4 regions of the Pseudomonas sp. 2024-210 genome follow, and region 4 is predicted to be linked to each of the others. Evidence: riboswitches for the same ligand, from Rfam matches in the RefSeq annotation. Region 4 holds a riboswitch; each other region holds the start of a gene.
The links. A riboswitch is a leader RNA that binds a small molecule or an ion and turns the genes downstream of it on or off. The one in region 4 is predicted to bind cobalamin.
Positions count from the first base shown of each region.

Region 1: another riboswitch for cobalamin. It lies ahead of ACI7MX_RS17900 (CbtB-domain containing protein); the one in region 4 lies ahead of cobO (cob(I)yrinic acid a,c-diamide adenosyltransferase).
Region 2: another riboswitch for cobalamin. It lies ahead of ACI7MX_RS18070 (ABC transporter substrate-binding protein); the one in region 4 lies ahead of cobO (cob(I)yrinic acid a,c-diamide adenosyltransferase).
Region 3: another riboswitch for cobalamin. It lies ahead of cobW (cobalamin biosynthesis protein CobW); the one in region 4 lies ahead of cobO (cob(I)yrinic acid a,c-diamide adenosyltransferase).

Region 1 covers NZ_JBJGEJ010000014.1:70,155-77,291, reverse strand. Annotated here, with positions in the region: gene ACI7MX_RS17915 (CheR family methyltransferase) at 1-19, opposite strand, end outside; gene ACI7MX_RS17910 (response regulator) at 20-3,487, opposite strand; gene ACI7MX_RS17905 (response regulator) at 3,686-4,066, shown strand; cobalamin riboswitch at 4,095-4,310, shown strand; gene ACI7MX_RS17900 (CbtB-domain containing protein) at 4,407-4,595, shown strand; gene ACI7MX_RS17895 (CbtA family protein) at 4,607-5,308, shown strand; gene ACI7MX_RS17890 (cobalamin biosynthesis protein) at 5,305-5,718, shown strand; gene cobM (precorrin-4 C(11)-methyltransferase) at 5,795-6,541, shown strand; gene nfuA (Fe-S biogenesis protein NfuA) at 6,638-7,137, opposite strand, start outside.
Region 2 covers NZ_JBJGEJ010000014.1:101,381-108,517, forward strand. Annotated here, with positions in the region: gene ACI7MX_RS18065 (FecCD family ABC transporter permease) at 1-996, opposite strand, end outside; gene ACI7MX_RS18070 (ABC transporter substrate-binding protein) at 1,005-2,018, opposite strand; cobalamin riboswitch at 2,164-2,358, opposite strand; gene ACI7MX_RS18075 (DUF1624 domain-containing protein) at 2,391-3,554, opposite strand; gene ACI7MX_RS18080 (polyamine ABC transporter substrate-binding protein) at 3,974-5,074, shown strand; gene ACI7MX_RS18085 (flagellar biosynthesis protein FlhA) at 5,104-7,137, opposite strand, start outside.
Region 3 covers NZ_JBJGEJ010000012.1:63,268-70,404, reverse strand. Annotated here, with positions in the region: gene cobF (precorrin-6A synthase (deacetylating)) at 22-768, shown strand; gene ACI7MX_RS16630 (SGNH hydrolase domain-containing protein) at 892-1,044, shown strand; gene ACI7MX_RS16625 (glycosyltransferase) at 1,035-2,330, opposite strand; cobalamin riboswitch at 2,429-2,628, shown strand; gene cobW (cobalamin biosynthesis protein CobW) at 2,721-3,791, shown strand; gene cobN (cobaltochelatase subunit CobN) at 3,795-7,137, shown strand, end outside.
Region 4 covers NZ_JBJGEJ010000005.1:254,359-261,495, reverse strand. Annotated here, with positions in the region: gene ACI7MX_RS10130 (cobyric acid synthase) at 1-764, opposite strand, end outside; gene cobD (threonine-phosphate decarboxylase CobD) at 761-1,753, opposite strand; gene cbiB (adenosylcobinamide-phosphate synthase CbiB) at 1,746-2,654, opposite strand; gene bluB (5,6-dimethylbenzimidazole synthase) at 2,651-3,301, opposite strand; gene ACI7MX_RS10110 (cobyrinate a,c-diamide synthase) at 3,298-4,611, opposite strand; gene cobO (cob(I)yrinic acid a,c-diamide adenosyltransferase) at 4,622-5,233, opposite strand; cobalamin riboswitch at 5,315-5,560, opposite strand; gene ACI7MX_RS10100 (PQQ-dependent sugar dehydrogenase) at 5,896-7,137, shown strand, end outside.

The DNA of each region.
Region 1 (7,137 bases), on a different contig from region 4:
TGTCGGTGTTTCGATGCACTTAGAGTCGTTCCATTTTCGGTAGCCAGACCCGGATTAGGGAGAACAGGCGATCCAGATCAATCGGTTTTGCCAGGTAATCATTGGTACCCGCTTGCAGGCAACGCTCCTGATCATCCTTCATCGCCTTGGCCGTCACAGCAATGATCGGCAGCTTGCGCCAGCGCGGGTTCTTGCGAATCTCAATAGTGGCTTCATAGCCATCCATCTCCGGCATCATCACGTCCATCAGCACCAGGTCGATATCTTCCACTTCGTTCAGGCGCTCAATGGCTTCACGGCCATTACGGCCGATAACCACGATGGCACCTTTATGCTCCAGCGCACTGGTGAGGGCAAAGATGTTTCGGACATCGTCATCCACCAGCAAAATCTTGCGTCCCTCAAACACCTTGTCGCGGCTGCGAGCGGTCTGGAGCATCGTTTGCCGCTCATGGGACAACTGAGATTCAACTTTGTGCAGAAATAATGTCACTTCATCGAGCAAGCGTTCAGGTGAACGCGCGCCTTTGATAATGATGGAGCGCGAATATTTGCGCAGCTCGGCTTCTTCATCGCGTGTCAGGTTACGTCCGGTATAGACGATGACAGGGGGGAAGGAGCAAATATCTTCCATCGACATTCGCTTGAGCAAATCACCACCGAGCATGTCCGGCAGTTTGAGATCGATGATCATGCAGTCGTAAATATGGGTGCGCAGCAGGTCCAGTGCTTCCTGTGCGAAGCCAACGGCGGTGATTTCAATATCATCATCGCCGATCAAGCGCGCGATACTGTCGCGCTGTAAATCATCGTCCTCAACCAACAGAACGCGCTTGACCTTCTGGGTCAATTTGGCTTCAAGTCGCGCAAAGACATTCTTCAGTTCTTCGCGGGTTGTCGGTTTTACCGCGTACCCCACCGCCCCCATGTGCATCGCCGCTTCGACACGGTCCTCAACGGAAATCACATGCACTGGAATATGCCGGGTCGGCGCCGAGGCTTTCAGGCGTTGCAGTACTGTCAAACCGGAATGATCAGGCAAGCGCATGTCCAGCAAAATGGCATCGGGAATAAACTCGGCTGCCAACGCAAAGCCTTCATCCGCGCCGTGAGCCACCAGGCAGTTATAGCCCAGTTCGTGGGCCAGATCGAAGAGGATGCGCGCAAAGTTCGGCTCGTCTTCAACCACCAAAATACAGCGAGTGCTGAAGGGCGCTTTTTCCCGGTCATCGGCAAAACGTGGAATGTGTACAGGCGCAACCTCGACAGGCACCAACACAGTGCTGGCTGGTACGGGCCGGGCCGATGGCGCGACTTTGGGCGTCATCGGCTCGGCAGGCTCGACAAATTGCTCGGGCATGATCAACGTAAACTCACTGCCCTGCCCCGGCGTGCTGCTGATACTGATGGAGCCGCCGAGTAAAGTCGCCAGGTCTCGTGAAATCGACAACCCCAAGCCGGTACCGCCATAGCGGCGATTGGTGGTGCCGTCAGCCTGACGGAAAGCCTCAAAGATACTTTCTTGCTGATCCTGGGCTATACCAATACCGGAATCCTTCACTGTGAAGGCAACCCCTTCGCCGGGCACCCGCGCAACGGTGAGGCTGACTTGACCTTTTTCGGTGAACTTGATCGCGTTGGACAGCAAGTTCTTCAGGATTTGCTCCAAACGCTGGCTATCGGTGTAGAGCATGGGCGGCGTGCCGGGTTGCACTTCAACCTTGAGTGACAGCCCCTTGTCCCCGGCCAATGGCTCAAACATCCCGCGCAAGCCTTCAACCACCCTCGCTACGCTGGCGTTTTCGGGCAAAACCTCAAGCTTGCCAGCCTCGACTTTTGAAATATCCAGAATGTCATTGATCAGGTTGAGCAAGTCATTGCCCGCCGAATAGATCGACTCGGCGAACTTGACCTGCTCACCTGAAAGGTTTCCGTGAGGGTTTTCAGACAGCAGTTTTGCCAAAATCAATGAGCTGTTCAGTGGCGTGCGCAGCTCATGGGACATATTGGCCAGAAATTCGGACTTGTACTTGCTGGACCGTTGCAGCTCCTGAGCCCGCTCTTCCAGCTGAACCTGAGCCTCATTGAGCTCTATATTTTTGCGGTTCATCGCATCGCGCTGACCGGACAAGGCCTCATTGGTCTGCTCAAGTTCCGCTTGCTGGGTCTCAAGATTAGTCTGCGACTCCTTGAGGATCTGCGATTGTTCTTCAAGCTCTTCGTTGGCGGTCTTGAGTTCTTCCTGTTGCACTTGCAACTCTTCATTAAGCTGTTGGGTCTCAGCCAGCACCTCTTGCAGACGCTGACGATAACGAGCAGCTTCAATCGATGTGCCAATGTTGTCAGCGATCAATTCGAACAATTCAACATCACGTTCAGTCAAGGCCCTGAGGAAACCCAGCTCAATCACGCCATTGACGCGATCATCATCGCTGGTCGGCACCACCAGTACGCTGCGGGGAGAACCTTCGCCCAGCCCGGAGCTGACTTTGAAGAAGTAATCTTGCGGCACGTTGTCCAGGCGAATCAGCTGGTCCTGCTGAGCCGCCTGCCCCACCAAACCTTCGTCATTGTGAATCAGTTGATCCTGCGATTCCTGTTCACGAGAAAAGCCATACGAAGCAACTCGCTTGAGGCCGCCATGATCTTCACGCACATAAACGGCGCCCACCACGCTGCCCAGATACTGGGCGCAGAATTGCAGAATATTGCGCCCCAGCATATTCAGGCTCAGGCGCCCCAGCACCTGCTCTGCCAGCTCTGTCTGTCCGTTACGCAACCACGCCTGACGCTCTAAACGCTCCGCCGTCTTGATATAAGACTCGAAGTTTTCTTTATAACTATTTGAAAGATTTATTAAATCACGGCGCCCTACATAGGCTAGAAACCCGCTTAGACCGAGGATAAACAACAGGTATAGCGTGATGCTGATGACCGTTGTCTCGCTGACTTGATCGCTGCGAGACACCCGCAATTGCTGTTCGGTTTGAATGAAGTCCTCGTATTCCTTACGTATCTCATCGGTCAGACGCTTACCCCGACCGGCCTGCACGGCCGCCTTGTAGTCACCGCCCTGGCGACGCAAGTCGACCATCGACTGTGCGTAAAGGGCCCATTCCTTCTGCAATGCTTCGAGCCGTTTAACACGGTCGACTTGCTGCGGATTATCACTGACCAGCTCTTGCAAGCTTTCCAATTGAGCAACTATTTGCGGTTTGGCAACAACGTAAGGATCAAGAAAATGCTCATCGCCGGTGATGAGGTAGCCGCGCATGCCGGTTTCAAGGTCGAGAGTAATCTTGGCGGATTCGTTGGCGTTAGTAATGACGCGATCGCTGTGTTCGACCCAGCGGATCACGGACAGCAGATAGCTGATCATCACCACAAACAGCACGGCACTCAGTACACCAACGGCCAAGGGCAAGCCAACGTTTCGACTTAAAAGCTTGCGAAAGCTTCGCTCATCAATGGAGGTGGGGGATTTCATGGGACGAGTCCGTACGGTAGGCAAAAGAGGGAGTTTGCAGGATTAGTGATGTTCAGTTCCATTTTCTTATCTGTAATATAGAAATTTCGTACAAAAAAATTCAAATTAAACCTACACACGGCTATTCTGGCGGGCATTGCTGACGCTCAAGCGACACTAAATGAACCCAGCGCTTACATTTTTGACGAGATCATGACTATGCCCGCAACAGCCTCCACGATTCTTGTGGTTGAAGACGACAGCATTGTCAGAATGCTGATCGTAGACGTGCTTGAAGAACTGGAGTTCAACGTAATTGATGCCGAATGCGCTGAAGATGCTTTGGTTTTTCTGGAGAATTTGGACATTCGCTTAGATTTGCTGATGACCGATTTCAGTTTGCCAGGCTTCAACGGACAGCAACTGGCAGTTAAGGCCCAAGCGTTGCGACAAAAGCTGCCCGTCCTGATCGCCAGCGGCCTGGCCGAAACGCTTGAACCTTCCGCAGGCGTGTATTTGATTGGCAAACCCTTTTCCATCGATCAGTTACGCAACAAGGTTAAAGACATTCTTGATCCTGAGATTTGCCGCACTCCTTGAATTGACCTTCCCCTTATAGCTGTGCTTTCCTAAGCGCCTTGTATCAGGTGCCCTTCACAGGGTGAAACGGGAAACCGGTGCGTCAGGCATTTATCTGCTGACAAGTCCGGCGCTGCCCCCGCAACGGTAAGCGAGAGAAGCATCAAAGCCACTGCGCCCTGTGCGTGGGAAGGAGATGTTTACAGGTTCAAGCCTTTTGAGCCCCTCGCAAGCCCGGAGACCGGCCTGGTTCTCTTTGAATAACAAACCCGCGGTGGGCGGGCGCTGTTGAACCCTGCGAGCCTCGTTCGCGGGGTTTTCTTGCGCTTTCATGCCCGCTGCCAGCCCTGAGGCAAGCGCCATGTCCATCCGCACCAGTCGCACCCATGCAGTTGCTACCCCTACCACTCAAAGCCAACGCATTGTTGCCGCTGTTGGCGCCGCTGTGCTGGGGGCCTTCCTCGTTTACTTTGCCGGTTTCTCACACATCGATGCGGTTCACAACGCAGCCCATGACACCCGTCACAGCTCTGCATTTCCGTGCCATTGAGAGTGCCTGCCATGATTAAGCGGATCGCTCAAACGGCAGGCTTTACCGGCTTGCTGGCCGCCCTGTTGCTGACACTGCTACAAAGTTTTTGGGTCGCCCCCCTGATTCTTCAAGCAGAAACCTTTGAAAAGCCGGCTGCAAGCGAAATCCATGCCCATGCCGACATAGCCATGCCCGCCCATGAACATGACGCCCAGGCCTGGGAGCCGGAAGATGGCTGGCAACGCGTGCTGTCCACCGCGGGTGGAAACTTGGTCGTTGCGGTCGGTTTCGCCTTGATGCTGGCGGGCCTGTACACCTTGCGTGCGCCCACCCGCACGTCTCAGGGCCTGCTCTGGGGGCTGGCCGGCTATGCCGTGTTCTGTCTGGCACCGACAATGGGTTTGCCGCCGGAACTGCCGGGCACAGCCGCCGCCGACTTGTTGCAGCGTCAGCTATGGTGGGTCACGACGGCTGCGTCCACTGCGGTGGGCATTGCTCTGCTGGTGTTCGGCAAGCATTGGGCACTCAAGGTTCTTGGTGTTGCGATTTTGGCGGTGCCGCATATCTTCGGCGCTCCTCAGCCTTTGGTTCACTCAAGCCTGGCTCCGCAAGCGCTTGAATCCCAGTTTAAAGTAGCTGCGCAACTGACCAACTTCGTCTTCTGGCTGGCGTTGGGGGTGATCAGCGCCTGGTTGTTCCGTCGTAAACCTGAGGGTCAGTACTCAGCGTGACTGAGTCAGTCGCGGGGCCAATTCTGGTGATTGGACTGGGTTGCCGACAAGGGTGCAGCGCCGAGCATTTGATTGCGCTGATAGAACACTCACTGGCCAACGCCGGTATCGCCGTCAGCGCGATCAGTGCTTTGGCCAGTATCTACACGAAGCAGCACGAGCCTGGGTTGCTGCAAGTGGCCACGCAACTCAATATCAGCTTTGAGGTATTCAGCGCTGAGCAATTGGCGCCTTTCTCCTCAAAGCTCAGCCACCACTCCACGGTAGCGTTTGAGCACACGGGTTGTTTTGGCGTGGCCGAAAGCGCTGCTTTGGCGCTGGCTGAACGACTCGGCCATGGATCGGCCAGCGTACTGATAACCCTACAAAAATCATCAGTTGCTACCTTTGCGTTAGCTTCATCCGGGTAAAAACCACGATAATCCCCTGCCTCACTATGAGCAACGTTCACGAACAGCTCTATCACGACCCTTTCAAGAGACTCCCATGACTGTCTATTTCATCGGTGCCGGGCCCGGCGATCCAGAGCTGATTACCATCAAAGGCCAGCGCCTGATCCGTAGCTGCCCGGTGATTATTTATGCCGGCTCGCTGGTTCCTGAAGCGGTGCTGCAGGGGCATAACGCCGAACGCGTCATCAACAGCGCCGAGCTGCACCTTGAACAAATCATTGCACTGATCAAAACCGCCAACGACGAAGGTCACGATGTCGCCCGCGTGCACTCCGGGGACCCGAGCCTCTACGGTGCCATTGGCGAGCAAATCCGCTGCTTGCGAGCGCTGGGCATCGCCTTTGAGATCATTCCCGGCGTCACTGCCACGGCAGCTTGCGCGGCGCTGCTGGGGGCAGAACTGACATTGCCGGACATTTCGCAAAGCGTCATTTTGACACGCTATGCGGAAAAAACCGTGATGCCGGCTGGAGAAGAACTGAGCAGCCTGGCGCAACATAGAGCGACCATGGCCATTCACTTGGGTGTCAAAAACCTTGAAAGCATCGTGCGAGAATTAACCCCGCATTACGGCAGCGACTGCCCCATCGCTGTTATCCACCGAGCCAGCTGGCCAGATCAGGATTGGGTGACGGGCACGCTATCGGATATTGCTCTGAAAGTTAAAGCCAAGGGTTTTACCCGCACAGCGCTGATTTTGGTAGGCCGGGTACTGGGTAACGATACATTCTCGGATTCGTCGCTGTACCGTGCAGGGCATGCGCATGTGTATCGCCCGTGAGTGAGGGCACCCTCAAACGAAAGCCAAAAAAAACGGTGCTCACGGGGCACCGTTTTTTTATGCAACTGGCAGCGAACGCCTTTTTACCGAGGCAACTCAGTAGTAAGCGTTTTCTTTCTGCGAGTGGTCTGTCACGTCACGCACGCCTTTAAGCTGAGGAATACGCTCTAACAACGTACGCTCGATACCTTCACGCAACGTCACATCAGCCTGACCACAGCCCTGGCAGCCGCCACCGAATTTGAGCACCGCAATACCGTCCTCAACCACTTCAATCAGGCTGACCTGCCCCCCATGGCTGGCGAGCCCGGGATTGATCTCGGTTTGCAGGTAGTAGTTGATGCGTTCGTTGATCGGGCTGTCTTCGTTGACCATCGGTACTTTGGCATTCGGTGCCTTGATGGTCAGTTGGCCGCCCATGCGATCCGTGGCGTAATCCACCACGGCATCTTCCAGAAACGGCTCGCTGACTTGATCGATATAGGCCGTAAAGCTTTTCAGGCCCAGGACCGTATCTTCAGGCTTCACTTCTTCTTTCTTGCAGTAAGCAATACAGGTTTCAGCGTACTGAGTACCCGGTTGGGTGATAAAGACGC
Region 2 (7,137 bases), on a different contig from region 4:
ACTCCTGCGGCCTATCAGTATCAACACAAACACCGGCGCGCCCACCAAGGCTGTGACGACACCGACGGGGATCACTTGCCCCTTGATCAGGGTGCGCGAAAGAATATCGGCCGCTATCAGAAACAGGGCGCCACCCAGCGCGCTGGCAGGCAGCAGCCGGCCATGGCCAGTGCCCAATAGCAAGCGCGCAGCATGGGGGATGACCAGCCCGACAAAACCGATTGAGCCGACAATGGAGACCATCACAGCCGTGATCAGCGCCGTACAACTGATCAGCAGAAACTGCATGCGGCGCACCGGGATACCCAGTGAGGCGGCTGAATCACTGCCAAAGGCAAAGGCATCCAGCGCCCGCCGGTGCCACAGGCACACCGCCAGCCCGGCCAGTGCCACCGGCACGGCCAGCCACACCGAAGGCCAGCGCACGCCGCTGAGATTGCCCAGTAACCAGAACATAATGCCGCGCGCCTGTTCGGCACTGGCCGATTTAGTGATCAAAAAAGCGGTGATGGCGTTGAACAGTTGTGAACCGGCGATGCCGGCCAGGATGATTTGGCCGGTTCCGTTAGCAGGGCCACTGGCACGGGCCAGCAATACCACCAGTGAAAAAGCACCAATGGCGCCTGCAAATGCACCCGCCGACAGGCTGATGGCCCCGGCACCCAAGCCCAGCAAGGCAATCAATACCGCGCCGGTTGAGGCACCGGCTGAAATGCCGAGCAGGTAGGGATCGGCCAGAGGGTTGCGCAATAACGACTGCAACACCACCCCGCAGGTGGCCAGCCCGGCACCGCAGGCGGCAGCGACCAGTGCACGGGTCAGTCTGTAGTTCCACACAATGCCTTCGTCTATAGGGTCCAGCACATAGCCAGCGCCCCACATTTTGTTGGCCAGGACCCGCACCACCACGCCCGGCTCAATCGCGGTTTCACCAATGGCCACTCCGGCAAGGATGGCCAGCAACAACATCGCCAAGGACGCCAGCCAAGGCAGCATTCGCACACTCATTGCGCCGCGTTGCTGTCATGAATGGCGTTTGCGAGTGTTTCAAACCCGTCAAAAAGACGCAGGCTGGCCTGCATGGCGTCGGCATCGAGAATGATGATGCGGTTGTTTTTGACCGCATCCATGTTGCGGGTCACTGGATCAGAGCGCAGAAATTCAAGCTTTTTCTCATAGTCGTCCGCGGGGAAGCGACGGCGATCCATGCGTGCGATGACCACAAAGGTCGGGTTGGCTTTGGCCAGTGTTTCCCAGCCAACCGTTGGCCATTCTTCATCGGACTCCACCACATTGCGCACGCCCAGCGTGTTGAGCATAAAGTCAGGAATGCCCTTGCGACCGGCCACGTAGGGGTCGATGTCGAGGTCGGCACTGGAGAACCAGAACAGCGCGCTGGTGTGCTTGAGGTCTTTGCCCTTGATTGAGGCCAGGGATTTTTCCAGACGCGCTTTGAGCACTTCATTAAGTTGCTCACCGCGATCCTGCACATCAAAAATCTGCGCCAACTGGCTGATGCTTTTGTACACGCTGTCGATGCGAAAGGGTTGCAGGCGTGTGCCGTCGGCGCCGACCAGATTGTCTTTGCCCTCGCAATCGGAGGGCATCAAGTAGGTCGGGATGTTGAGTTCATGAAACTGTTCGCGGGTGCCGACCACGCCTTGTGGACCGACCATCCACTCCAACTGCACGGCGACCAGTTCAGGGCGCTTGCCGACCACCGCTTCGAAACTGGGATCGTTGTCTGCCAGACGCTCAACCTTGTCGTTCTGCGCTTGGTACAGGGGAGAGACATCGTTGAACCACAGCGAGGTACCGACCAGCTTGTCGCCCAACCCCAAGGCATAAAGCATTTCAGTCCCGGCCTGGCCGATGGTCACGGCGCGTTGCGGGGCATGTTGAAATGTCAGCGCCGTGCCACAGTTCTCTATCGTCAATGGATAGTGGGTGGGAGCGGCCAGGGTCAGGGTAGGCATGCTCAAGGCGGTGGCAAGGGCGGCGGCGCGGTACAGCATCATGATGCAATCTCCATTTGGATCGTACACAGAGCGGGAGCGTACGGCCTGGAAACACATCGTTGAGCACGGCTTTTTAAGCAGAGCAAGGCCGGTCAGGTGAATGACACGCGCAGCAAGGATGTCCTTCCCGGGCACCCCGCCGGTCAGTAGGTGTTGCTATGCCGGCAGGTCTCCTGACTGATGCGTCATCGCCCGGCTCCAGCCTTCCCGGGGGTAACCCAGTGGCGTTCAAGGAGCAGGCTCAGCACCTACAGTTGCGGGGGCAGTTCCGTTTGGGGCTGTGTTAGCCCCTCGGATTCCCTTTTAATCCCGTTTGGGGACCGGCGGCGGCATGTTAGACGAACACGTCGTGGATAGGGGAAAAACTCATTATCAGAAGTATTTCAGCCATGAAATATCTCGTCGCCGACTTTTCAGCGCAGCAAACCAGCGCACGGGCATGTACAGCGCAGCAGCCAGCAACACAGCCATCAACCAGACGGCGACGATACTGTCGAATCCAAAGTAACTGCCCTGATTGAGACCAAAAACCGCGACGCCGATCAGATAAAGCACTTTCAACGCGTACAGATGGAGCAGGTAAAAGAACATGGGCGCAGCGCCAAATACCGCGAGGGTGCGAACCCATGCACGGTGTTGCGCCCGTTCAAAGGCCAGTAACAGCAAAAAGCCTGCGCCCAGCGTTAGTGCCAGAAACAGCAAAGAAGGCGGGTACTTGGTGATATTGAAAAAGCTCATCAACGTGGCCAGCCAGTGGTCGTGGTCCACCCAGGCAGCCTCGCCATACCCATTGAGTAATCGCAACAACACAAAGCCGAGCAGGGCGCCCAGACCCGAGCGCAACAAGTACTGCTGACGCTGGCTCGCCGAGGCGCTGCGTGCAAACCACGGGCCCAGGCAGTAGCCCAACGCGATCACGCCTATCCACGGCAATAGCGGGTAGGACGTGCGCAATCGCAGGGTCTCTGAGAATTCGATCCAGCCGCGATCATGCAGCACCGCCCACGGCACATGCAGGGCTGAACCCTGCGGGAAATGGACGGTGTCGAGCAGGTTGTGCCCGCCAATAATGATCATCGCCAGTAGCAACAGAAGAGGGCGCGGCAGCCACACCAGCACCGCCAGAGCCATCATGCTGACGCCAATGGCCCAAATCACTTGCAGATAAATCACGGTGGGAGGGAATTGAAAGGTCCAGGCGAAGTTCACCAGCGTGAACTCCAACACCACCAGGAACAGCCCGCGTTTGAACAGAAACGCCGAAACGTCGCGTGTGCCCTGATATTTTTCACCGAACAGGTAGGCTGAAAGGCCCGTCAGCAACACGAACACTGGCGCACACAGGTGGGCAAGGGTGCGACTGAAAAACAGGCTGGGGTCGGTGAGTTCTATGTTCATAGGGTCTGCGACTTGGCGGTGCAGAAAGAAGGTTTCGCGCACATGGTCCAACAGCATAAACAGGATCACACACCCGCGAAGGGCGTCGATGGACAGCAAGCGCTGACGTGAGGGCGGGGCATGGGCAGTGGTCGTCATTAGGGGATCGCAAACAAGGAGTAGGTCAAAAGTGCTGTTACCTTATAACATCCGTATTGAGGTTGTCATCCGATAACAGCGCTGCCGTGAACCGATCCGATAGTTTTGATCGTGCTCAACCCCGAGATCAAAGCTCGGCGACCATCAAGCTGTAAGGCGTTAAGTGTAAATAACTTCCTGTTCTCCCTCTTACAGCGGTTGTTTAACAGTGGCAGATACCAATCGGGTCACACACATTGGCCAAATCTATCCCTTTTTGGCCGGTCTCCCACTGTGATCCGGCCAAGTGCTCAGCAAGAATCTAAAGCGCAGACACATTAATCAAAAAATATCCGATGTGCCCTTGGCCAGTTGCAGTCCGCATAACCGAGCGCAGATTCATTTCGTAGCGATCTCACGCCACTTTGGGGAACTCATTCATGGTCTCGATAAAACATTTACTCGGCGCCGCCGTGTGTTCACTGTCGCTGCTAGCCGCTGCCGTGCACGCTGAACAGCGTGAACTGCGGGTGTACAACTGGGCGGACTACATCCTGCCGTCCGTGCCCAAAGACTTTGCCCGCCAGACGGGCATCAAGGTGATATGGGACACGTTCGATACCAATGAATCCCTTGAGGCCAAGTTACTGACCGGCAACTCGGGCTATGACCTGGTGGTGCCGTCCAATCAATTTCTCGACACCCAGATCAAGGCCGGGGTATTCCAGAAGCTCGACAAGTCGAAACTGCCCAACTGGCAGCATCAAGACCCGGCCTTGCTCAAGTTGCTGGAAGCCAATGACCCCGGGAACCAATACGCCGTGCCGTATATGGTCGGCACCGTGTTGATCGGCTTCAACCCGGCGAAGGTCAAGGCAGCGCTGGGTGACGACGCGCCGGTGGACAGTTGGGACCTGGTGTTCAAACCCGAGAACATGGAAAAGCTCAAATCCTGCGGTGTGGCCATGCTCGACTCGCCCTCGGAGATTCTGCCATTGGCACTGCATTACTTAGGTCTGGACCCCAACAGTGAAAACCCGGCCGACTATGAAAAGGCCAAGGCGTTGATGATGAAAATCCGCCCCTACGTCACCTACTTCAATTCGGCCAAGTACATGACCGACATTGCCAATGGTGATATTTGCGTGGCCATCGGTTACTCGGGCAGCTTTTATCAGTTTGCCAATCGCGCCAAGGAAGCCGGTAACGGCGTAGTGGTTGACTGGCGCTTGCCAAAAGAAGGGGCGCCCATCTGGTTCGACACCTTTGCGATTCCTAAAAGTGCCAAAAACGTTGAAGAGGCTCACCAGTTTCTGAACACCTTGCTGGAGCCCAAGGTCATTGCCAGGATCAGTGATTTCCTCGGCTACCCCAACGCCAACAAAGACGCGCTGGCGTTGATCAACAAGGACATTAACGACAACCCCAACCTGACACCGACCCCTGAGGCCTTGAAGTCGTTGTACATCGTCAAGCCATTGCCGCAAAAACTGGAGCGGGTGCGTACCCGTACCTGGACCAGTATCAAGTCGGATAAGTAGATCGGCAGCAAGGGGCGCCGTTAGGGGTTCTAGCCCAGCGTCCCGACAATGTTGACGCTGACGTTTTCCGGAATTTCGTTCTGTGACAGGACGTGCAGTCCCGGGCTGAACACTCGGGCATAGCGGGCCAGCAGCGGGCGCAGTTGCGGCATGACAGTCAGCACCGGAGGGTGGCCGTCCTTGCGCAGTTTCTCTTTGACAATCGGCATGGCATTTTGCAGCTGGTTAAGCAGGTTCGGCTCCACCGGAATGTTGTCCAGGCTCACCGGCCCGGCTTGCTGCGCAATGCTCAGCGCGCCGAGCAAGGTGTTCTCGAGGGCGTTATCCAACACAAAGACACTGACTTCGTCGCGTCGCCCGGTAATGCTGGCCACGATGTTGCGGCGCAACGCATAGCGTACATCCGCCGCCAGCAGCACTGGATCCTTGGTGTTTTCACTGCTTTCGACCAAGGCGCTGGCCACCGTGACGATGTCGCGCAGTGAGATATTTTCGGTCAGCAACTGGCGATACACCTTATGTTGCTGGGTATAGTTGAGTTGCGCTTTAAGGTTGTCGGCCAGTTTGGGCGCCACTTCGCTTAGGCGTTGCATCAGATGGTCGACATCGTCGTGTTTGAAAATATCGGCCAGGTGATCGCGAATCACTTTGTTCAGGTGGGTCGCCACCACGCCCGCGCAATCCACCACTTGATAACCCAGGTTAAGTGCCCGGCTTTTATCGGCAGGCTTGATCCACACCACCGGCATTTTGTAGGCGGGATCAATGCCCAGAATCCCATCGATTTCGCCATACAACTGCGCCGATGCAATCGCCATCAAGTGATCTGCATGCACCTCGGCGCCCTCAATCTGCTCGCCATTGATATGGATCGAGTAAAAGGCAGCTTTGAGTCGCAAGCTGTCGCGCATGTGGATTTCAGGCAACAGAAACCCCAGGTTTTCTGACAAAGACTGGCGCAACCCGCGCACCCGGTGTGTCAACGGTGCGCCCGCTGCTTCGTTGACCAGCCCGACCAATTTGTAGCCCAGAGACACTGACAGCCGTTCAACGTGAGGAATGTCTTCCCACGCCAAAGTGTGGGTACGCTCGTGTTGCATGGATTCGCTGAGTGCGCTGACCGCGTCGAGTTCTTGCGCCTCCACGGGGGATTGATAGCGCGAGACACACCACGCCAACCCGGCCACCACCGCGGCAAAGCTGAGAAAGGCCAGATGCGGCATGCCCGGCACAATGCCCAGTACCAGCAGAATGCCGGCCACGGTGTACAGCAGGCTGGGAGAGGCCAGCAACTGTCGACGCACCTGGGTGGTAATTTCGGCGGACTCATTGATACGCGTCACGATCAGGGCTGCGGCGGTTGACAGCAGCAACGCCGGAATTTGTGCCACCAGACCGTCGCCGATGGTCAACAACGCGTACTGTTTGAAGGCCAGCCCGGCTGGCAAGTCGTAGACGAACATGCCAATGGCAAAGCCGCCAAACAGGTTGATGGTGAGAATCAGGATGCCGGCAATTGCATCGCCGCGTACAAACTTCGAAGCGCCGTCCATCGCACCGTAGAAGTCGGCTTCCTTGGCGATGGTCTGACGGCGCTGTTTGGCCTGATCCTGAGTAATCAAACCGGCATTGAGGTCTGCATCGATCGCCATTTGTTTACCGGGCAGGGCGTCCAGGGTGAAGCGCGCCGTCACCTCGGAAATACGCTCGCCGCCTTTGGTCACCACCATGAAATTGATGATCATCAGGATCACAAACACGATCATGCCGACAATAAAGTTGCCGCCGATGACCACCTCACCGAAGGCTTCAATCACTTTACCCGCGGCCCCCGTGCCCGTATGGCCTTCAAGCAGCACAATACGGGTAGACGCCACGTTGAGGGTCAGGCGCAACAGCGTTGTGACCAGAATCACGGTGGGGAACAGGGAAAAATCCAGCGGGCTTTTCGAGGACACGCTGACCATCAACACCAGCACCGCCATGGCAATGTTGAACGTAAACAAAATGTCCAGCAGCAAGGGCGGCAGGGGCAAGATGATCATCGCCAGAATGGACAGGAT
Region 3 (7,137 bases), on a different contig from region 4:
CCACATAAAGGGCACGATTGGATGAAAACACTGCTTTTAATCGGTATCGGCGCAGGCAACCCGGAGCACATCACCGTCCAGGCGATCAATGCGCTGAACCGTGCCTCGGTGTTCTTTGTTCTGGACAAGGGCCAGACCACCGAGGACCTGGTCAGGCTGCGGCTGGAGATCTGCCAACGCTATATCGAGGAACCGAACTACCGCGTGGTGCAGGTCAGTGATCCTCAGCGCGACAGTGCTACGCCGTCGTACACCCAAGGGGTCGAAGACTGGCACGAACAACGGGCCGAAGTGTTTACACGTCTGATCGAGGAAGAACTGACAGAAGGGGAGTGCGGCGCCTTCCTGCTTTGGGGCGAGCCGTGCTTATACGACAGCACGTTGCGCATTCTGGATCGGGTTCGGGCCAATGGCTGCAGCGATTTTGATTATGAAGTGATTCCTGGCATCAGCAGCGTGCAAGCACTGGCCGCCCGGCATCGTGTACCACTCAATGAAATTGGCCAGCCGATTCGTATCACCACGGGGCGACGCCTGGTGGCTGAGGACCTGGACAACGTGGTGGTCATGCTCGATGCCCACTGTGCGTTTCAGGCGTTTGTCGGTGAAGACGTCGATATTTACTGGGGCGCCTACATTGGCACCGACGATGAAATCCTGATTGCCGGCAAGCTGGCGGACGTGTGTGAAAAGATCAAAACAGCCCGCGAGCAAGCCCGACAGCGCAAAGGCTGGATTATGGATACGTACCTAATCAGGCGGCCTTGAACATCGCCGACCGCCATCAAAGAGGAAGCAGACTTCTCGATTATAGGAAATTGAAGCCCGGGCCAAGCCGGGAGACATTGTTTTTTTGGCGTCACTGCGAATCCCGGAGTTGCAAGACCAGGACTGGGCCCTTGGCCAGACCGCGATCAGTGTTCGGCCTTTGATCCATTGGGCAAGCCGCTGTTTTTCGACTCCAATCATCTCAGCGGTCATGGTAACCGCGTGCTTGAACCTTCCTTCACCCAAGTGTTGCTGCACATCTGGGATCAATCCTGAAGGCGGTTTTTCGCTTCGATCCACTGCGACATGTATTGCGTACTTTTATGCTGGTGGTGTCGCAGCATTGCCCCGGTGAAGTTGTTGCGCCGGTGCTGTTCAAGCTCGGCGCGGCAGGCTTTGATGCGTTCAACCAGCGCCGGGCCGTGGCTCGACTGCAAGTACCGCTCAGCCAGCAGCTTCTGCCCGTGTTGTTGGGCCTGCTGCCAGGCCTGCGGGTTTTGGTAGAGGTCAATCGCGGCGGCAGCAATCGCGCTGGCGCTCTGTTCAATGGCCCCGGCCCACGGCAAGTCGCCGTGCATGCCTTCCGCGCCAACCGGTGTGGTCACATTAGGCGTGCCGCAGAGCATGGCATCGGCAATTTTGCCTTTGATCCCTGCGCCAAACCGCAACGGCGCCATGCAAACGCGAGCGTTACTCATGACGGCCAGCGCATCTTCGGCCCAGTTGAGCACGTGAAACCCTTGGGCCGGGTTGTGCAGGGCGGTGGCTTTAGGCGGGGTGTAGGCACCATAGACATGCAGTTGCGCGGTGGGCAGTTGCTGGCGAATCAAGGGCCAGATATGGGTCTTCATCCATAACACCGCGTCCCAGTTCGGCGCGTGGCGGAAGTTGCCAATACTCAGGAAGTGCTGACGCTGTTCATAGGGCACGTAGGTCTGCGGCACGTGGTCGACCATGAGCGGGCACCAGTGCAGCAATGCTTTGGGAACGTTGAAGTGCTCCACCAGCAAGTCGATTTCGTACTCGGAAATCATCAGGTTGAGGTCGCTGCGGTAAATCGCGGCCACTTCTCGCTGCGCCAGGTCCGCATCCGCCATGTGCTCATAGGTTTCGCGGGGGGCCGGGGCGAACAGGCTGCTGAAGTCGTCTTGCTCGGGGCTGTGCTTGAGCCGTGCCTTGAGCTGTTGCTGGCGGGCGTCACGCAGGCTTTGCAGGTCGGAGGTTTCCAGCACGCGCAATGCACCCGGGCAGTGTTTCTCGACCCTCCAGCCAAACTGCTCTTCCATCATGAAACGGTCGAACAGCACGATGTCGGGGGCCAGTTCAGTGATAAAAGCGTCAAAGCTGCTGTTATTCAGCTCGATGTTCACTTCATCGATGCCCAGTGTGGCCAGATCGGCCTTGTGTTCACCAATCCCTGCCGGGCTGCTGAAGGTGATGTGCCAGCCTTCCTGCAAAAAGCTCTCGATGATCTGCATCATGTGCCCACCCGCCGCTGAGGAGCGTGGTTCGGGCCACACGTAGCCAATGATCAGGACGCGGGTTTGCGGGGTGGACGGCATGGACAGATCCTTGAAGCGCAGAGGACGAAAAAAGGCGGCAATTAGAACACAACGCGCCCCTCGATACCGACTGGCATTGACCTGTTACATGGCACTGCGTAGCCTTGCGCTTTCGAGGTTCTTCGCACTGCGAAGCTAAGAAGGGAACGCGGTATGCCGCGGCTGCCCCCGCAACTGTAAACGGTCGATTACTGTGCAATGCCACTGCGTCATACGCGGGAAGGCGCAGAGTAGGGCGCAGCCTTTGGCTGACGCCCAGCCGTAAGCCAGGAGACCTGCCTCGTGACAGATTTTTATTTCAACCGGGCGGGGTGATCCGGTGGCGAAAACCCGCGCGCTCAGGCCCGCGATGTCGTCCCGTATGCCCGCCGCTTTGCCAAAGGGCATCCGATGAAAACACTGGCCAAAACCCCCGTCACCATCGTCACCGGCTTTCTCGGCTCGGGCAAAACCACCTTGCTGCGCCATATGCTGGACAACGCTCAAGGCCGTCGCATTGCCGTGATCGTCAATGAATTCGGCGAGTTGGGCATCGACGGTGAAATCCTCAAGCAATGCTCCATCGGTTGTACCGAAGAAGAGGCCAACGGTCGGGTCTATGAACTGGCCAACGGTTGTTTGTGCTGCACCGTGCAGGAAGAGTTCTTTCCGGTGATGCGCGAGTTGGTAGCCCGGCGTGGGGATATCGACCATATCCTGATCGAAACCTCTGGCCTGGCCCTGCCAAAACCTTTGGTGCAAGCCTTCCAATGGCCGGAAATCCGCAGCGCCTGTACGGTAGATGCCGTGATTACCGTGGTCGACAGCCCTGCCGTGGCGGCCGGTACATTCGCGGCCTTTCCGGATCAAGTCGATGCCCAGCGCAAGCTTGACCCCAATCTTGACCACGAATCGCCCCTGCACGAACTCTTTGCAGACCAACTGGCCAGCGCTGACTTGGTGATCCTCAACAAGGCCGATCTGATCAGCCCTGAGGACCTGGCCAAAGTGCGCGCCGAAGTCGCTGAAGAACTGCCACCGGCGGTGAAAGTCATTGAGGCCAGCAGCGGTCGCTTGCCACTGGACGTGTTGCTGGGGCTGGGTGCGGGTTCTGAAGACCATATTGATGGCCGTCACAGTCACCATGATCATCATCACGATGGCGATGATGACCATGACGATCACGACCACGATGCGTTTGACTCCATCTCCATCGAACTGCCGCAAGCTGAAGAGCGCCTGTTGATGGACGCCTTGAACGCGCTGGTGGTTAAGCACGGCATTCTGCGGGTCAAGGGTTTCGCTGCGATCCCGGGCAAGCCGATGCGGTTGCTGATACAGGGCGTGGGCACGCGTTTTGACAAACACTTCGACCGTGCCTGGGGCGCCGATGAGGCGCGCAACACCAAGCTGGTATTGATCGGTCAAGACCTTGACGCCGCATTGCTCGAATCCACCTTGCGTACAGCGTTGAGCGTATAAGCCATGCATTTGCTCAGGACTCAGCCCGGTGGCTTTGTATCGGACGATAACATTGCCGATTTAGGCCAGACACCTGCCGAGCTGGTGATCCTGTGCAGTGGCGATTCAAGCCTGGCACTGCTGGCCGAAGCGGCGCAGCAGTTGCCTGAAGATTATCCAAGCCTGCGTCTGGCCAACCCGATGCAGGTGCAAAACCATGGCTCGGTCGACCTTTACGTTGATCAGGTGCTCCAACACGCGAAGGTGATACTGCTGTCGTTGCACGGCGGCATTGGCTATTGGCGCTATGGCATTGAGCGCCTCATGCAACTGGCTGAACGCGGCGTCACGTTGATTCTGGTGCCGGGCGATGATCGCCCCGACCCGGAACTCAGCGGTCTAAGCACTGTGCCTGCAGAAGAGGGTGAACGGCTTTGGCATTTTTTGCGTCAGGGCGGGCGGCATAACGCGTTGCAACTCTATCGCTGCCTGGCCAGCCAATGGTTGGGGCGTGACTATGAGTGGGACGAACCACACACCCTGCCGCGTACCGCGATCTATCACCCGGCCCATTCCAGCCCGCAGCTCACGCATTGGCAAGCCGACTGGCTGGCCGGGCAACCCGTGGCCGCAGTGTTGTTCTATCGCTCTCACTTGCAAGCGGCCAACACCGCGTTTGTCGACGTGTTTTGCCAACGTTTGCAGGCCGCGGGGCTCAATCCCTTGCCCATCGCGGTGGCCAGCCTCAAAGAGCCGGGCTGTTTGGCCGTGGTACAGGACCTGCTGGATGAGGTGGACGCGGGTGTCATTCTGAACACCACCGGCTTTGCACAGTCCAGCCCGGAAGCGCCGCACCTGCGTCCGTTCCGGCGCAATATCCCGGTGATTCAAGCCATTTGCGCTCAGGATAACGAACCCGGCTGGCGTGACAGTGAGCAAGGCCTCGGCCCTCGGGACCTGGCCATGCACATTGCGCTGCCTGAGCTGGACGGGCGGATCATCAGCCGCCCGATCAGCTTCAAGGATCTGGCCTGGCGCAGTGAGCGCAGTCAGTCGGACGTGGTGTGCTATCGAGCGCAACCGGAGCGCATGGATTTTGTCGCTGAACTGGCCCGGCGCTGGATTGAGCTGGCCCGCGTTGATAATGCGGACAAGCGCATCGCCCTGATTCTGGCCAACTATCCGACCCGCGATGGCCGCATTGGCAATGGCGTCGGACTGGACACGCCGGCCGCCGCACTGAATATCTTGCGGGCCTTGCACCTTGAAGGGTATCCGCTTGATTGTCAGTTACCAGACAGCGGCACTGAGTTGATTGCGCAGTTGCTGGGTGGGGTGAGTAACGACCTGGACAGCCTCGATCTGCGTCCGTGCCTGCAAAGTCTGGCGCTCGATGAGTACCTGGCGATGTTCAAAGCCTTGCCCGAGGCCAATCGGCAAGCGGTGACCGAGCGCTGGGGTGAGCCCCACAGTGATCCGATGTTCCGTGACGGACGAATGATGATTGCCGGTCTGCGCTTTGGCCTGACCTTTGTCGGGATTCAACCGGCGCGTGGCTATCAGGTTGACGCCAGCGCGGTGTATCACGATCCGGATCTGGTGCCGCCGCATGCTTATCTGGCGTTTTATTTCTGGCTGCGCCACACCTACGGCGCTCACGCAGTGGTGCATGTCGGTAAGCACGGCAATCTGGAATGGTTGCCGGGCAAGGGCGTCGGGCTGTCCGAGCACTGTTGGCCGGACGCGATCCTTGGGCCGATGCCCAATGTGTATCCGTTTATCGTCAACGACCCCGGCGAAGGTGCGCAAGCCAAGCGGCGCACTCAAGCGGTGATTATCGATCACTTGATGCCGCCTCTAACCCGGGCTGAAACCTACGGGCCTTTACGTGATCTGGAACTGCTGGCCGACGAGTATTACGAAGCGCAGTTGCTGGACCCGCGCCGTGCCCGCGAATTGCAGCGCGACATTCTCAAGCTGGTACGGGAAACCCGGATCGACCGCGAGCTGCAACTTGACGAACAACTCGACAGTGACGCTGATGCGGCTATCTGGCTGCCCCGGCTGGACACCTACTTGTGTGATCTCAAGGAATCACAAATCCGTGACGGTCTGCACATCTTCGGTGAATCGCCAGCCGGGCGTTTGCGCATAGACACTTTACTGGCCCTGTTGCGTATTCCACGGGGCGATGGGCGGGGCGCGCAGTCGAGTCTATTACGCGCCCTGGCCAAAGCTTTTGAGATGGGCTTTGACCCACTCGACTGTGCGTTGGCTGAACCCTGGACTGCGCGGCAACCCCCCGAGCTGCAAGCGGTTTGCGACTCGTTGTGGCGCACCGCCGGGGATGCCCGTGAGCGCCTTGAGTTGTACGCTGCGCAGTTGATCGAACAAGCGTTGCTGGGTGAGCTGCAACTACCTGACAGCGATCTATGGACGGATGTTCGCGCCATTTTCGACGCCTTGCTGGAAGTGGTTGCACCCCGGCTTGATGCCTGCGGCCCTGCGGAAATGCAGGGCTTGCTGGACGCCTTGAGCGGCCGTTTTGTGCCGGCGGGGCCTAGCGGTGCGCCGAGTCGTGGGCGACTGGATGTGTTGCCCACCGGGCGTAACTTCTTTTCCGTGGACGTGCGCAATTTGCCCACGACCACGGCCTGGCGGATTGGCTTTCAGTCGGCCAACCTGATTCTCGAACGCCATTTGCAGGATCACGGCGACCACCTGCGCCAGCTAGGCCTGTCGGTGTGGGGCACGGCAACCATGCGCACTGGCGGCGATGATATTGCTCAGGCGATGGCCTTGATGGGCGTACGCCCGGTGTGGGCGACGGGCAGTCAACGGGTCGATGACTTCGAGATCTTGCCGGTCAGCTTGCTGGATCGACCCCGAGTGGATGTGACCTTGCGCGTGTCCGGGTTCTTCAGGGACGCGTTTGCCAACCTGATCCGTTTGTTCGATGCGGCTGTGCAGGCGGTGGCAGCGCTGGATGAGCCGGATGACCTGAACCCGTTGGCAGCGAAAGTGCGCAGCGAGCGTGCGCAACTTGAAAGCGAAGGGCTGAGCCCGGAAGTGGCGGCACGTCAGGCCGGGTGGCGCATTTTTGGTGCTAAACCCGGTGCCTATGGCGCAGGCGTGCAAAACGCCATTGATGGCCGGTTGTGGCAGAGTCGAGAGGATCTGGCCGAGGTGTATCTGAACTGGGGCGGGTATGCCTATGGCGCCAGTGATGAAGGCACCGCCGCCCGTGGCCAGTTTGCTCAGCGCCTGAGTCAGGTGCAGGCCGTGGTGCAAAATCAGGACAACCGTGAGCATGACGTGCTCGATTCCAACGATTACTACCAGTTTCAGGGAGGCATGCTGGCGGCGG
Region 4 (7,137 bases):
ACCGGCACCACCACGTTCAACACCTGCTCCACCTTGTCAGTTTGACGCTGATCAATACCGTCCTCGGCCTCAAGATGCAGGTCCAGCACATACGGCAACACGCCGATCACCGGCTTGCCGGTACGCTGTTCCAGCCAGTCGAGCCCCGGCTGCAACAAGGCGATATCGCCACGAAAGCGATTGATGATGAAACCTTTGACCCGAGCCTGTTCAGTGGGCGAGAGCAACTCGAGGGTTCCGACCAGATGCGCAAAGACCCCGCCGCGGTTGATGTCCGCGATCAGGATCACCGGGCAGTCGACCGCTTCGGCAAAGCCCATATTGGCAATATCACCGGCTCGAAGGTTGATCTCGGCCGGCGACCCTGCGCCTTCAACCATCACCACAGGGAATTGCTCACACAAACGTTGATGCGAGGCCAGTACCGCCTGCATGGCGATGGCTTTGTAATCGTGATACGCCACGGCATTCATGCTGGTGACCGCACGGCCATGGATAATCACCTGCGCGCCAGTGTCGCTGTTAGGCTTGAGCAACACCGGGTTCATGTCTGTGTGCGGTGCCAGCCCGGCCGCCTGTGCCTGCACAGCCTGAGCGCGACCAATCTCACCGCCCTCTGCGGTCACGGCACTGTTCAGCGCCATGTTCTGGGGTTTGAACGGCACCACGCGCACGCCCTGGCGTGTCAGCCAGCGGCACAATGCCGTGACCAGCGTGCTTTTACCGGCATCGGAGGTGGTGCCTTGCACCATCAATGTGCTCATGGACTTTCCTTGGTGTACGCCAACAACGCCTGCTCCAGCCTCAGCCAATCGCCTTCGGTGGCGGGCAAGCCGAAGCGCACACTGCTGTTGTGGGGGAACAGACGCAGCAAAATGCCGCGTTGCGCCATAAATTCGTAAAGCCGGTCAGCATGGGGCGTGATCAACCACTGGAACAGCGCACAGCCGCCTTGTGGCAGTAAATCGTGCGCACTGAGCAAGCGCGCCAGACGGGCGCCAGCCAGTTCGCTGCGCTCACGCTGGCGTTGCTGGGCATCCCTGTCGAGCAGGCATGCCTTGCCGACAATCCGCGTCGGCCCACTGACCGCCCAAGGCCCGACCTGTTCGGCCAGCAACTTGAGCAGTTTGAGTTCAGCCAGCACAAAGCCCAGACGAACGCCCGCCAGACCAAAAAACTTTCCAAACGAACACAGCACAATCAGCCCGGTTCGCCAGCTATGGGTCGCCAGGCTCAGATCAGGCGTGTTATCCATAAATGCCTCGTCAACCACCAGCCAGCCCCCGCGCTGGGCCAGCCGTGCATGCCATTCAAGCAAACGTTCGGGAGACAGCTTCAAACCCGTGGGGTTGTTGGGGTTGACCACCACCAGCACATCCAGTGTTTCAAGGTAAAAATCGACTTCTTCTTCCATGATTTCCCGCACGATGTGCCCACTGCGCCGCCACGCTTCAGCGTGTTCGGCATAGCACGGCGACAGTACGCCAACCTTGCCGCTGCGGCGCAGACGCGGAAGCAGTTGAATCGCACATTGCGAACCTGGCACCGGCAGAACGTTCGGCGCACCATAGTAAGCACAGGCGGCGTGCTCCAGACCGTCATCCGATTCTGGCAACCGCGCCCAGGCACGGTCGGGAATGTCCGGTATGGCAAAGGGCCAAGGAGCCAGACCGCTGGACAAGTCCAGCCAGTCCGACTCGGCAATGCCGTAATGAAGGACTGCCTGACGTAAACGGCCACCGTGTTCAAGCATAGAATTCACTCCCCACGCACAGAATCAATAACCATAACCACACACCGCGTTGCACCAGTTGCCAGCCCCGGTCAATGGCGTCGGCGTCAGCGGGCGCGCCTTCACCCAGTTGCGGGCGCTCGTGCAGCTCACCGTGATAAATCGCGGGACCACCCAGCTCAACCGCCAATGCACCCGCACCCGCGGCCATGACCGGGCCAGCGTTGGGGCTGTCCCATTTTGGCGCCTGTGTGCGCCAGCACTTCATGGCGAGCCTAGTTTTGCCCAACACGGCGTAAGTCAACGCCACCAACCTCGCAGGAATATAGTTCAGCACATCGTCAATGCGCGCCGCCGCCCAGCCAAAACGCTCGAAGCGCTCATTGCGATAGCCCCACATGGCATCCAGTGTGTTGCTCAGACGATAGAGCACCACGCCCGGCGCGCCCGCCACGACAAACCAGAACAGGGCTGCGAACACTGCATCACTGCCGTTTTCAAGCACCGACTCAGTCGCTGCACGGGCCACCTCGGTGGCGTCCAGCTCACTGGTCTGACGACTGACCAAATAGCCGACTCGCGTGCGCGCCTCATCCAGATCATGGCAGCGCAATGCTTGAGCCACCGGTTGCACGTGCTCACCGAGGCTGCGCATACCCAGCGCGCAATACAGCGCCACAATATCCACTAACCAACCGATGTAAGGCAGCCATGACAAGGCGGTTGCCAGTACCGTCAAAGGCAGCACTGCCAGCACCCAAGCCGTTACACCATGACTGCGCCAGCCACGTCCGCCGGAGTTGAAGCGCCGTTCGATACGCTCGGCCATACGGCCGAACGCCACCAGCGGATGCCAGCGTTTGGGTTCACCGAGCAGCGCATCCATCGCCACCCCGGCCACGCACAGCAAGGCCACACTCATGCACTGACTCCCCAATAATTCTCATACACCAACTCGCTCAGAGGACGCGCTTGCGCCCACCCTTCCAGCACCAGCATCGGCGCCGGGTAAAACGCTTCGACTGGCCCCAGGCAGAGCACAGCCAGAGGCTTGGCACCTGCGGGCAAACCCAGCAGGTCCGCAAGGGCTTGAGGCTCAAACAAAGAGACCCAGCCCATGCCCAAGCCTTCGACACGAGCTGCCAGCCACAGGTTTTGAATGGCGCACGACAACGACGCCATGTCCATTTCCGGCAGGGTGCGGCGGCCAAAAATATGCTTGTCGCGGTCATCCATCAACGCTGCCACCAAGACCTCGGCGCAATCGTTGATGCCTTCCACCTTGAGCGTCATAAACTCATCGGAACGCTCACCCAACGCCTCGGCGGTACGCACTCGCTCCTCCTCGACCAACGCTTGAATCTTGCCGCGCAAAGGACGATCGGTGATGCGGATAAACCGCCAGGGTTGCATCAGTCCCACACTGGGCGCCTGATGCGCCGCCTCAAGCAAACGCGACAGCAGTTCAGGTGCCACGCTGCCGCCACTGAAGTGGCGCATGTCACGGCGCTCGGCGATCGCTCGGTAAACAGCAGCCCGCTCTTGGGGGCTAAATGCGTTGTTACTCATGACACCTTCACGGCGCACGGCGCAAATAACGCGGCAATGGCCTGGGGGTTGGACGGAAAGTAAAAGTGCACATAAGACGCGGTCATGCGCCCTTCGCGATACACCGCTTCTGCACCGCGCCCGCCATTGGGGCTCAAGCCCCGGGCAATGGGTGCAAGTTCTGTACTGGTCAGCGAGTGATGGTAGGTGTGACCACGCAACAGCCCTTCAGGGAGTTCGACGGCTTGCAATGCCAGCGCCGCCAGTCGTTTTTGCATGGTTGCCTCACCGGCCAGCAACCCCACCAGCTCAGCTCGCTGGCCTTCTACGTCGGTCAGGGCATCGAGCAGATAAAGCATGCCACCGCATTCAGCCAGCAAAGGCTTGCCACTGGCATGGTGGGCGCGTATCGCTTCCAGCATGGGGCGATTGCGTGACAGTTCAAGGTGATGCAGCTCGGGATAGCCGCCGGGTAAATACAGGCTGTCCGCTTCCGGTAATTGAGTATCGCGAATCGGTGAGAAGAACAGCAATTGAGCGCCCATCTCTCGCAATAACGCCAAGCTTGCGCCATAAGTGAAGGCAAACGCTTCATCACGGGCCACGGCAATACGTACGCCAGCCAACAGGGGCTCAACGACAACAGATTCGGGCGCGTCAAACGTCACTGCAGGTGGCAGCGCTACCTCGCAGGTACTGGCCAAGGCATTGGCCGCCGCGTCGAGACGGGCATCCAGGTCATTCAGCTCGCTGGCTTGTACCAAGCCCAAATGACGACTGGGCAACTCAATCCCGGTCTCGCGGGACAGCGCACCATACCAGCGTAAACCTTCGGTTAAACTGCCTTCCAGCAACTGCGCATGGCGCACCGTGCCCACTCGGTTGGCCAACACCCCGGCAAAAGGGAGGTCAGGTTGATAACGCGCCAGCCCCAACGCCAGTGCGCCAAAGGTCTGGGCCATGGCCGTGCCATCAATCACACCCAGCACCGGCACCCCGAAATGTCGGGCCAGATCGGCACTCGACGGCGTGCCGTCAAATAAGCCCATCACGCCTTCGATCAGAATCAGGTCGGCCTCAGCGGCTGCTTCCCACAACAGGCGACGGCTTTCATCGGCCCCCACCATCCACAAATCCACCTGATACACCGGCGCACCACTGGCACGCTCGAGGATCATCGGGTCGAGAAAATCCGGGCCACATTTAAACACTCGAACCTTACGCCCCTGATTGCGATGCAAACGGGCCAAGGCGGCGGTAACGGTGGTCTTGCCCTGACCGGAGGCCGGTGCGGCGATCAACACCGCTGGGCAATGACGCGACTCTCTCATGCTTCAACACTCACAATTCGATGCCTTTCTGGGCTTTGATACCGGACTGAAAAGCGTGTTTGATCACGCCCATTTCAGTCACCGTATCGGCCAGATCAATCAGTTCAGGTTTGGCGCCACGGCCTGTGACCAGCACATGCTGCATCGGCGGCCGGGCTTGCAGGTCGCTCAATACTTGCTCAAGGTCGAGGTAACCGTGCTTGAGCGCAATATTCAGTTCATCCAGGACCACCAGGCCGATCGCCGGGTCGCGCAGCATTTCGCGGGACACTTCCCACGCCGCTTCGGCGGCCGCGATGTCACGCTGGCGGTCCTGAGTCTCCCAGGTAAAACCTTCGCCCATGACGTGATACCGCACTTGCTCAGGGAAGCGGCGGAAGAAAATCTCCTCGCCGGTGCTGTTGCGACCCTTGATGAACTGCACAACGCCGCATTGCATGCCGTGGCCCATGGCCCGGGCCAGCATGCCAAACGCTGAGCTGCTTTTGCCTTTGCCATTGCCGGTCAATACCAGCAGCAAGCCGCATTCGTTTGGCGAGCTGGCAATGCGCTCATCCATAACTGCTTTTTTGCGCAGCATACGCGCCAGGTGACGCTCATCACGTTCAGGGGATTCATTCATGGCAGCTCTCCGTTGGGGCTGAATTAAGCAAACGGGAGGCGGGGGAAATTCGTCACAAATCACACTGCATCGCCCGCCGCGAGAGTGCTGGATGAATCAGGCCGGTCTCCGGGCTCATAAGCGGATCGTTCATTAATAGAACAATCCTTGACTGCACGCCTTCCCGTGGCTGTCCACAGTGGCACGCTGCGCAGTTTTCACTCATTTACCGTTGCGGGGGCAGCGCCGGGATCGTGGTCGCTGTGGTGATCACAGTCGTCTTCACCGGCTTCCCTGTTTCACTCGGCCAACCATGGGTTGCAGAGCACCTGAAACAAGCCGCGAAGGTTAGAGGGTTGGGGATGGAGCGTCAATTGAAGCCATAGCTTGAACGTAAAACGAGGTACCCGACGAATACACACGCCAGATTAGTTGTCAGCTACAGTTGAAAAAAAATCGTAGGAATTCTCAGCTGGAAAAGGCAATGAATGAGACGTTAACGGTTTTCAATAAAACGACAGAGGCACTTACACAGACAACAAAGTCGCTGCAAGACACGCACAACCTTTCACACCTAAAAAAACCACTGCCTACTCATTTTGTTCCAGGGCTCCTCCCTCCTGAACTATTTCTCCACGTCCCCTCTCTATCGATGTATACCCTCTACTCGACGGATATTTCTCATGACCAAATTAACAAATGCGGCGGTCATTCTTTTAGCGGCCGGTTTAGCGGCCTGTGGTGAAAGTTCTACTTTGCAGGTGAGTGACGGTTCCGGGCCCTCCCCGGCACTGCCTGAGCCCAACAAAACGCTGATCCCGACAGTCAATATTGCACCTGCCATAGGCTGGCCTGCCGGTGCGACACCTGTCGCAGCTCAAGGCTTGAAGGTTGCTGCATTTGCCCAGAATCTCGATCACCCACGCTGGCTCTACGTCCTTCCAAATGGCGATGTGTTGGTGGCAGAAACCAATGCCCCACCCAAGCCTGGAGACAGCAAAGGCATTCGGGGCTGGGTGATGGAGAAAGTCATGGGGCGGGCGGGTGCTGGCGTCCCCAGCGCAAACAGAATCACGCTGTTGCGCGACACAAATCAGGACGGCATTGCCGATACCCGCTCTGTGTTTATCGAAAACTTGAATTCCCCATTCGGGATGACCTTGGTGGGTAACGATTTGTATGTCGCTGACTCGGATAAGCTGTTGCGCTTCCCCTACCAGGAGGGTGAACAGTCCATCAGTGCTAAACCGATCACGGTTGTCGAACTTCCCGGTGGCCCGCTCAACCATCATTGGACCAAAAACGTTATCGCCAGCCCGGACGGTAAAAAACTGTATGTGAGCGTGGGCTCTAACAGCAATGTTGGCGAGAACGGTCTGGACAAGGAAGAAGGTCGAGCCGCGATCTGGGAAGTTGATCGGGCCACTGGCAACCATCGAATTTTCGCGTCCGGATTGCGTAATCCCAATGGCATGGCTTTGGAACCCAAGACAGGCAAGCTCTGGACGGCGGTGAATGAGCGAGACGAAATCGGTAGCGATCTAGTGCCCGATTACATGACGTCGGTGCAAGACGGCGGGTTCTACGGCTGGCCTTTCAGTTATTACGGGCAGCATGTGGACACTCGAGTCAACCCGCAGGATTCGGAGTTAGTCGCCAAAGCGATTGCTCCTGATTACGCTTTGGGCCCGCACACCGCTTCGCTGGGCCTGACCTTTGCCCAAGGCAGCCAGTTATCCGACTTTAAGGAGGGCGCATTTGTAGGCCAGCACGGTTCATGGAACCGCAAACCGCACAGTGGCTATAAGGTGATTTTTGTGCCATTTACCGGGGGTAAACCTAGCGGGATGCCGGTTGATGTGTTGACAGGTTTTCTGAATGCGGATGAAAAAGCCCAAGGGCGGCCAGTGGGCGTGGTGATTGAT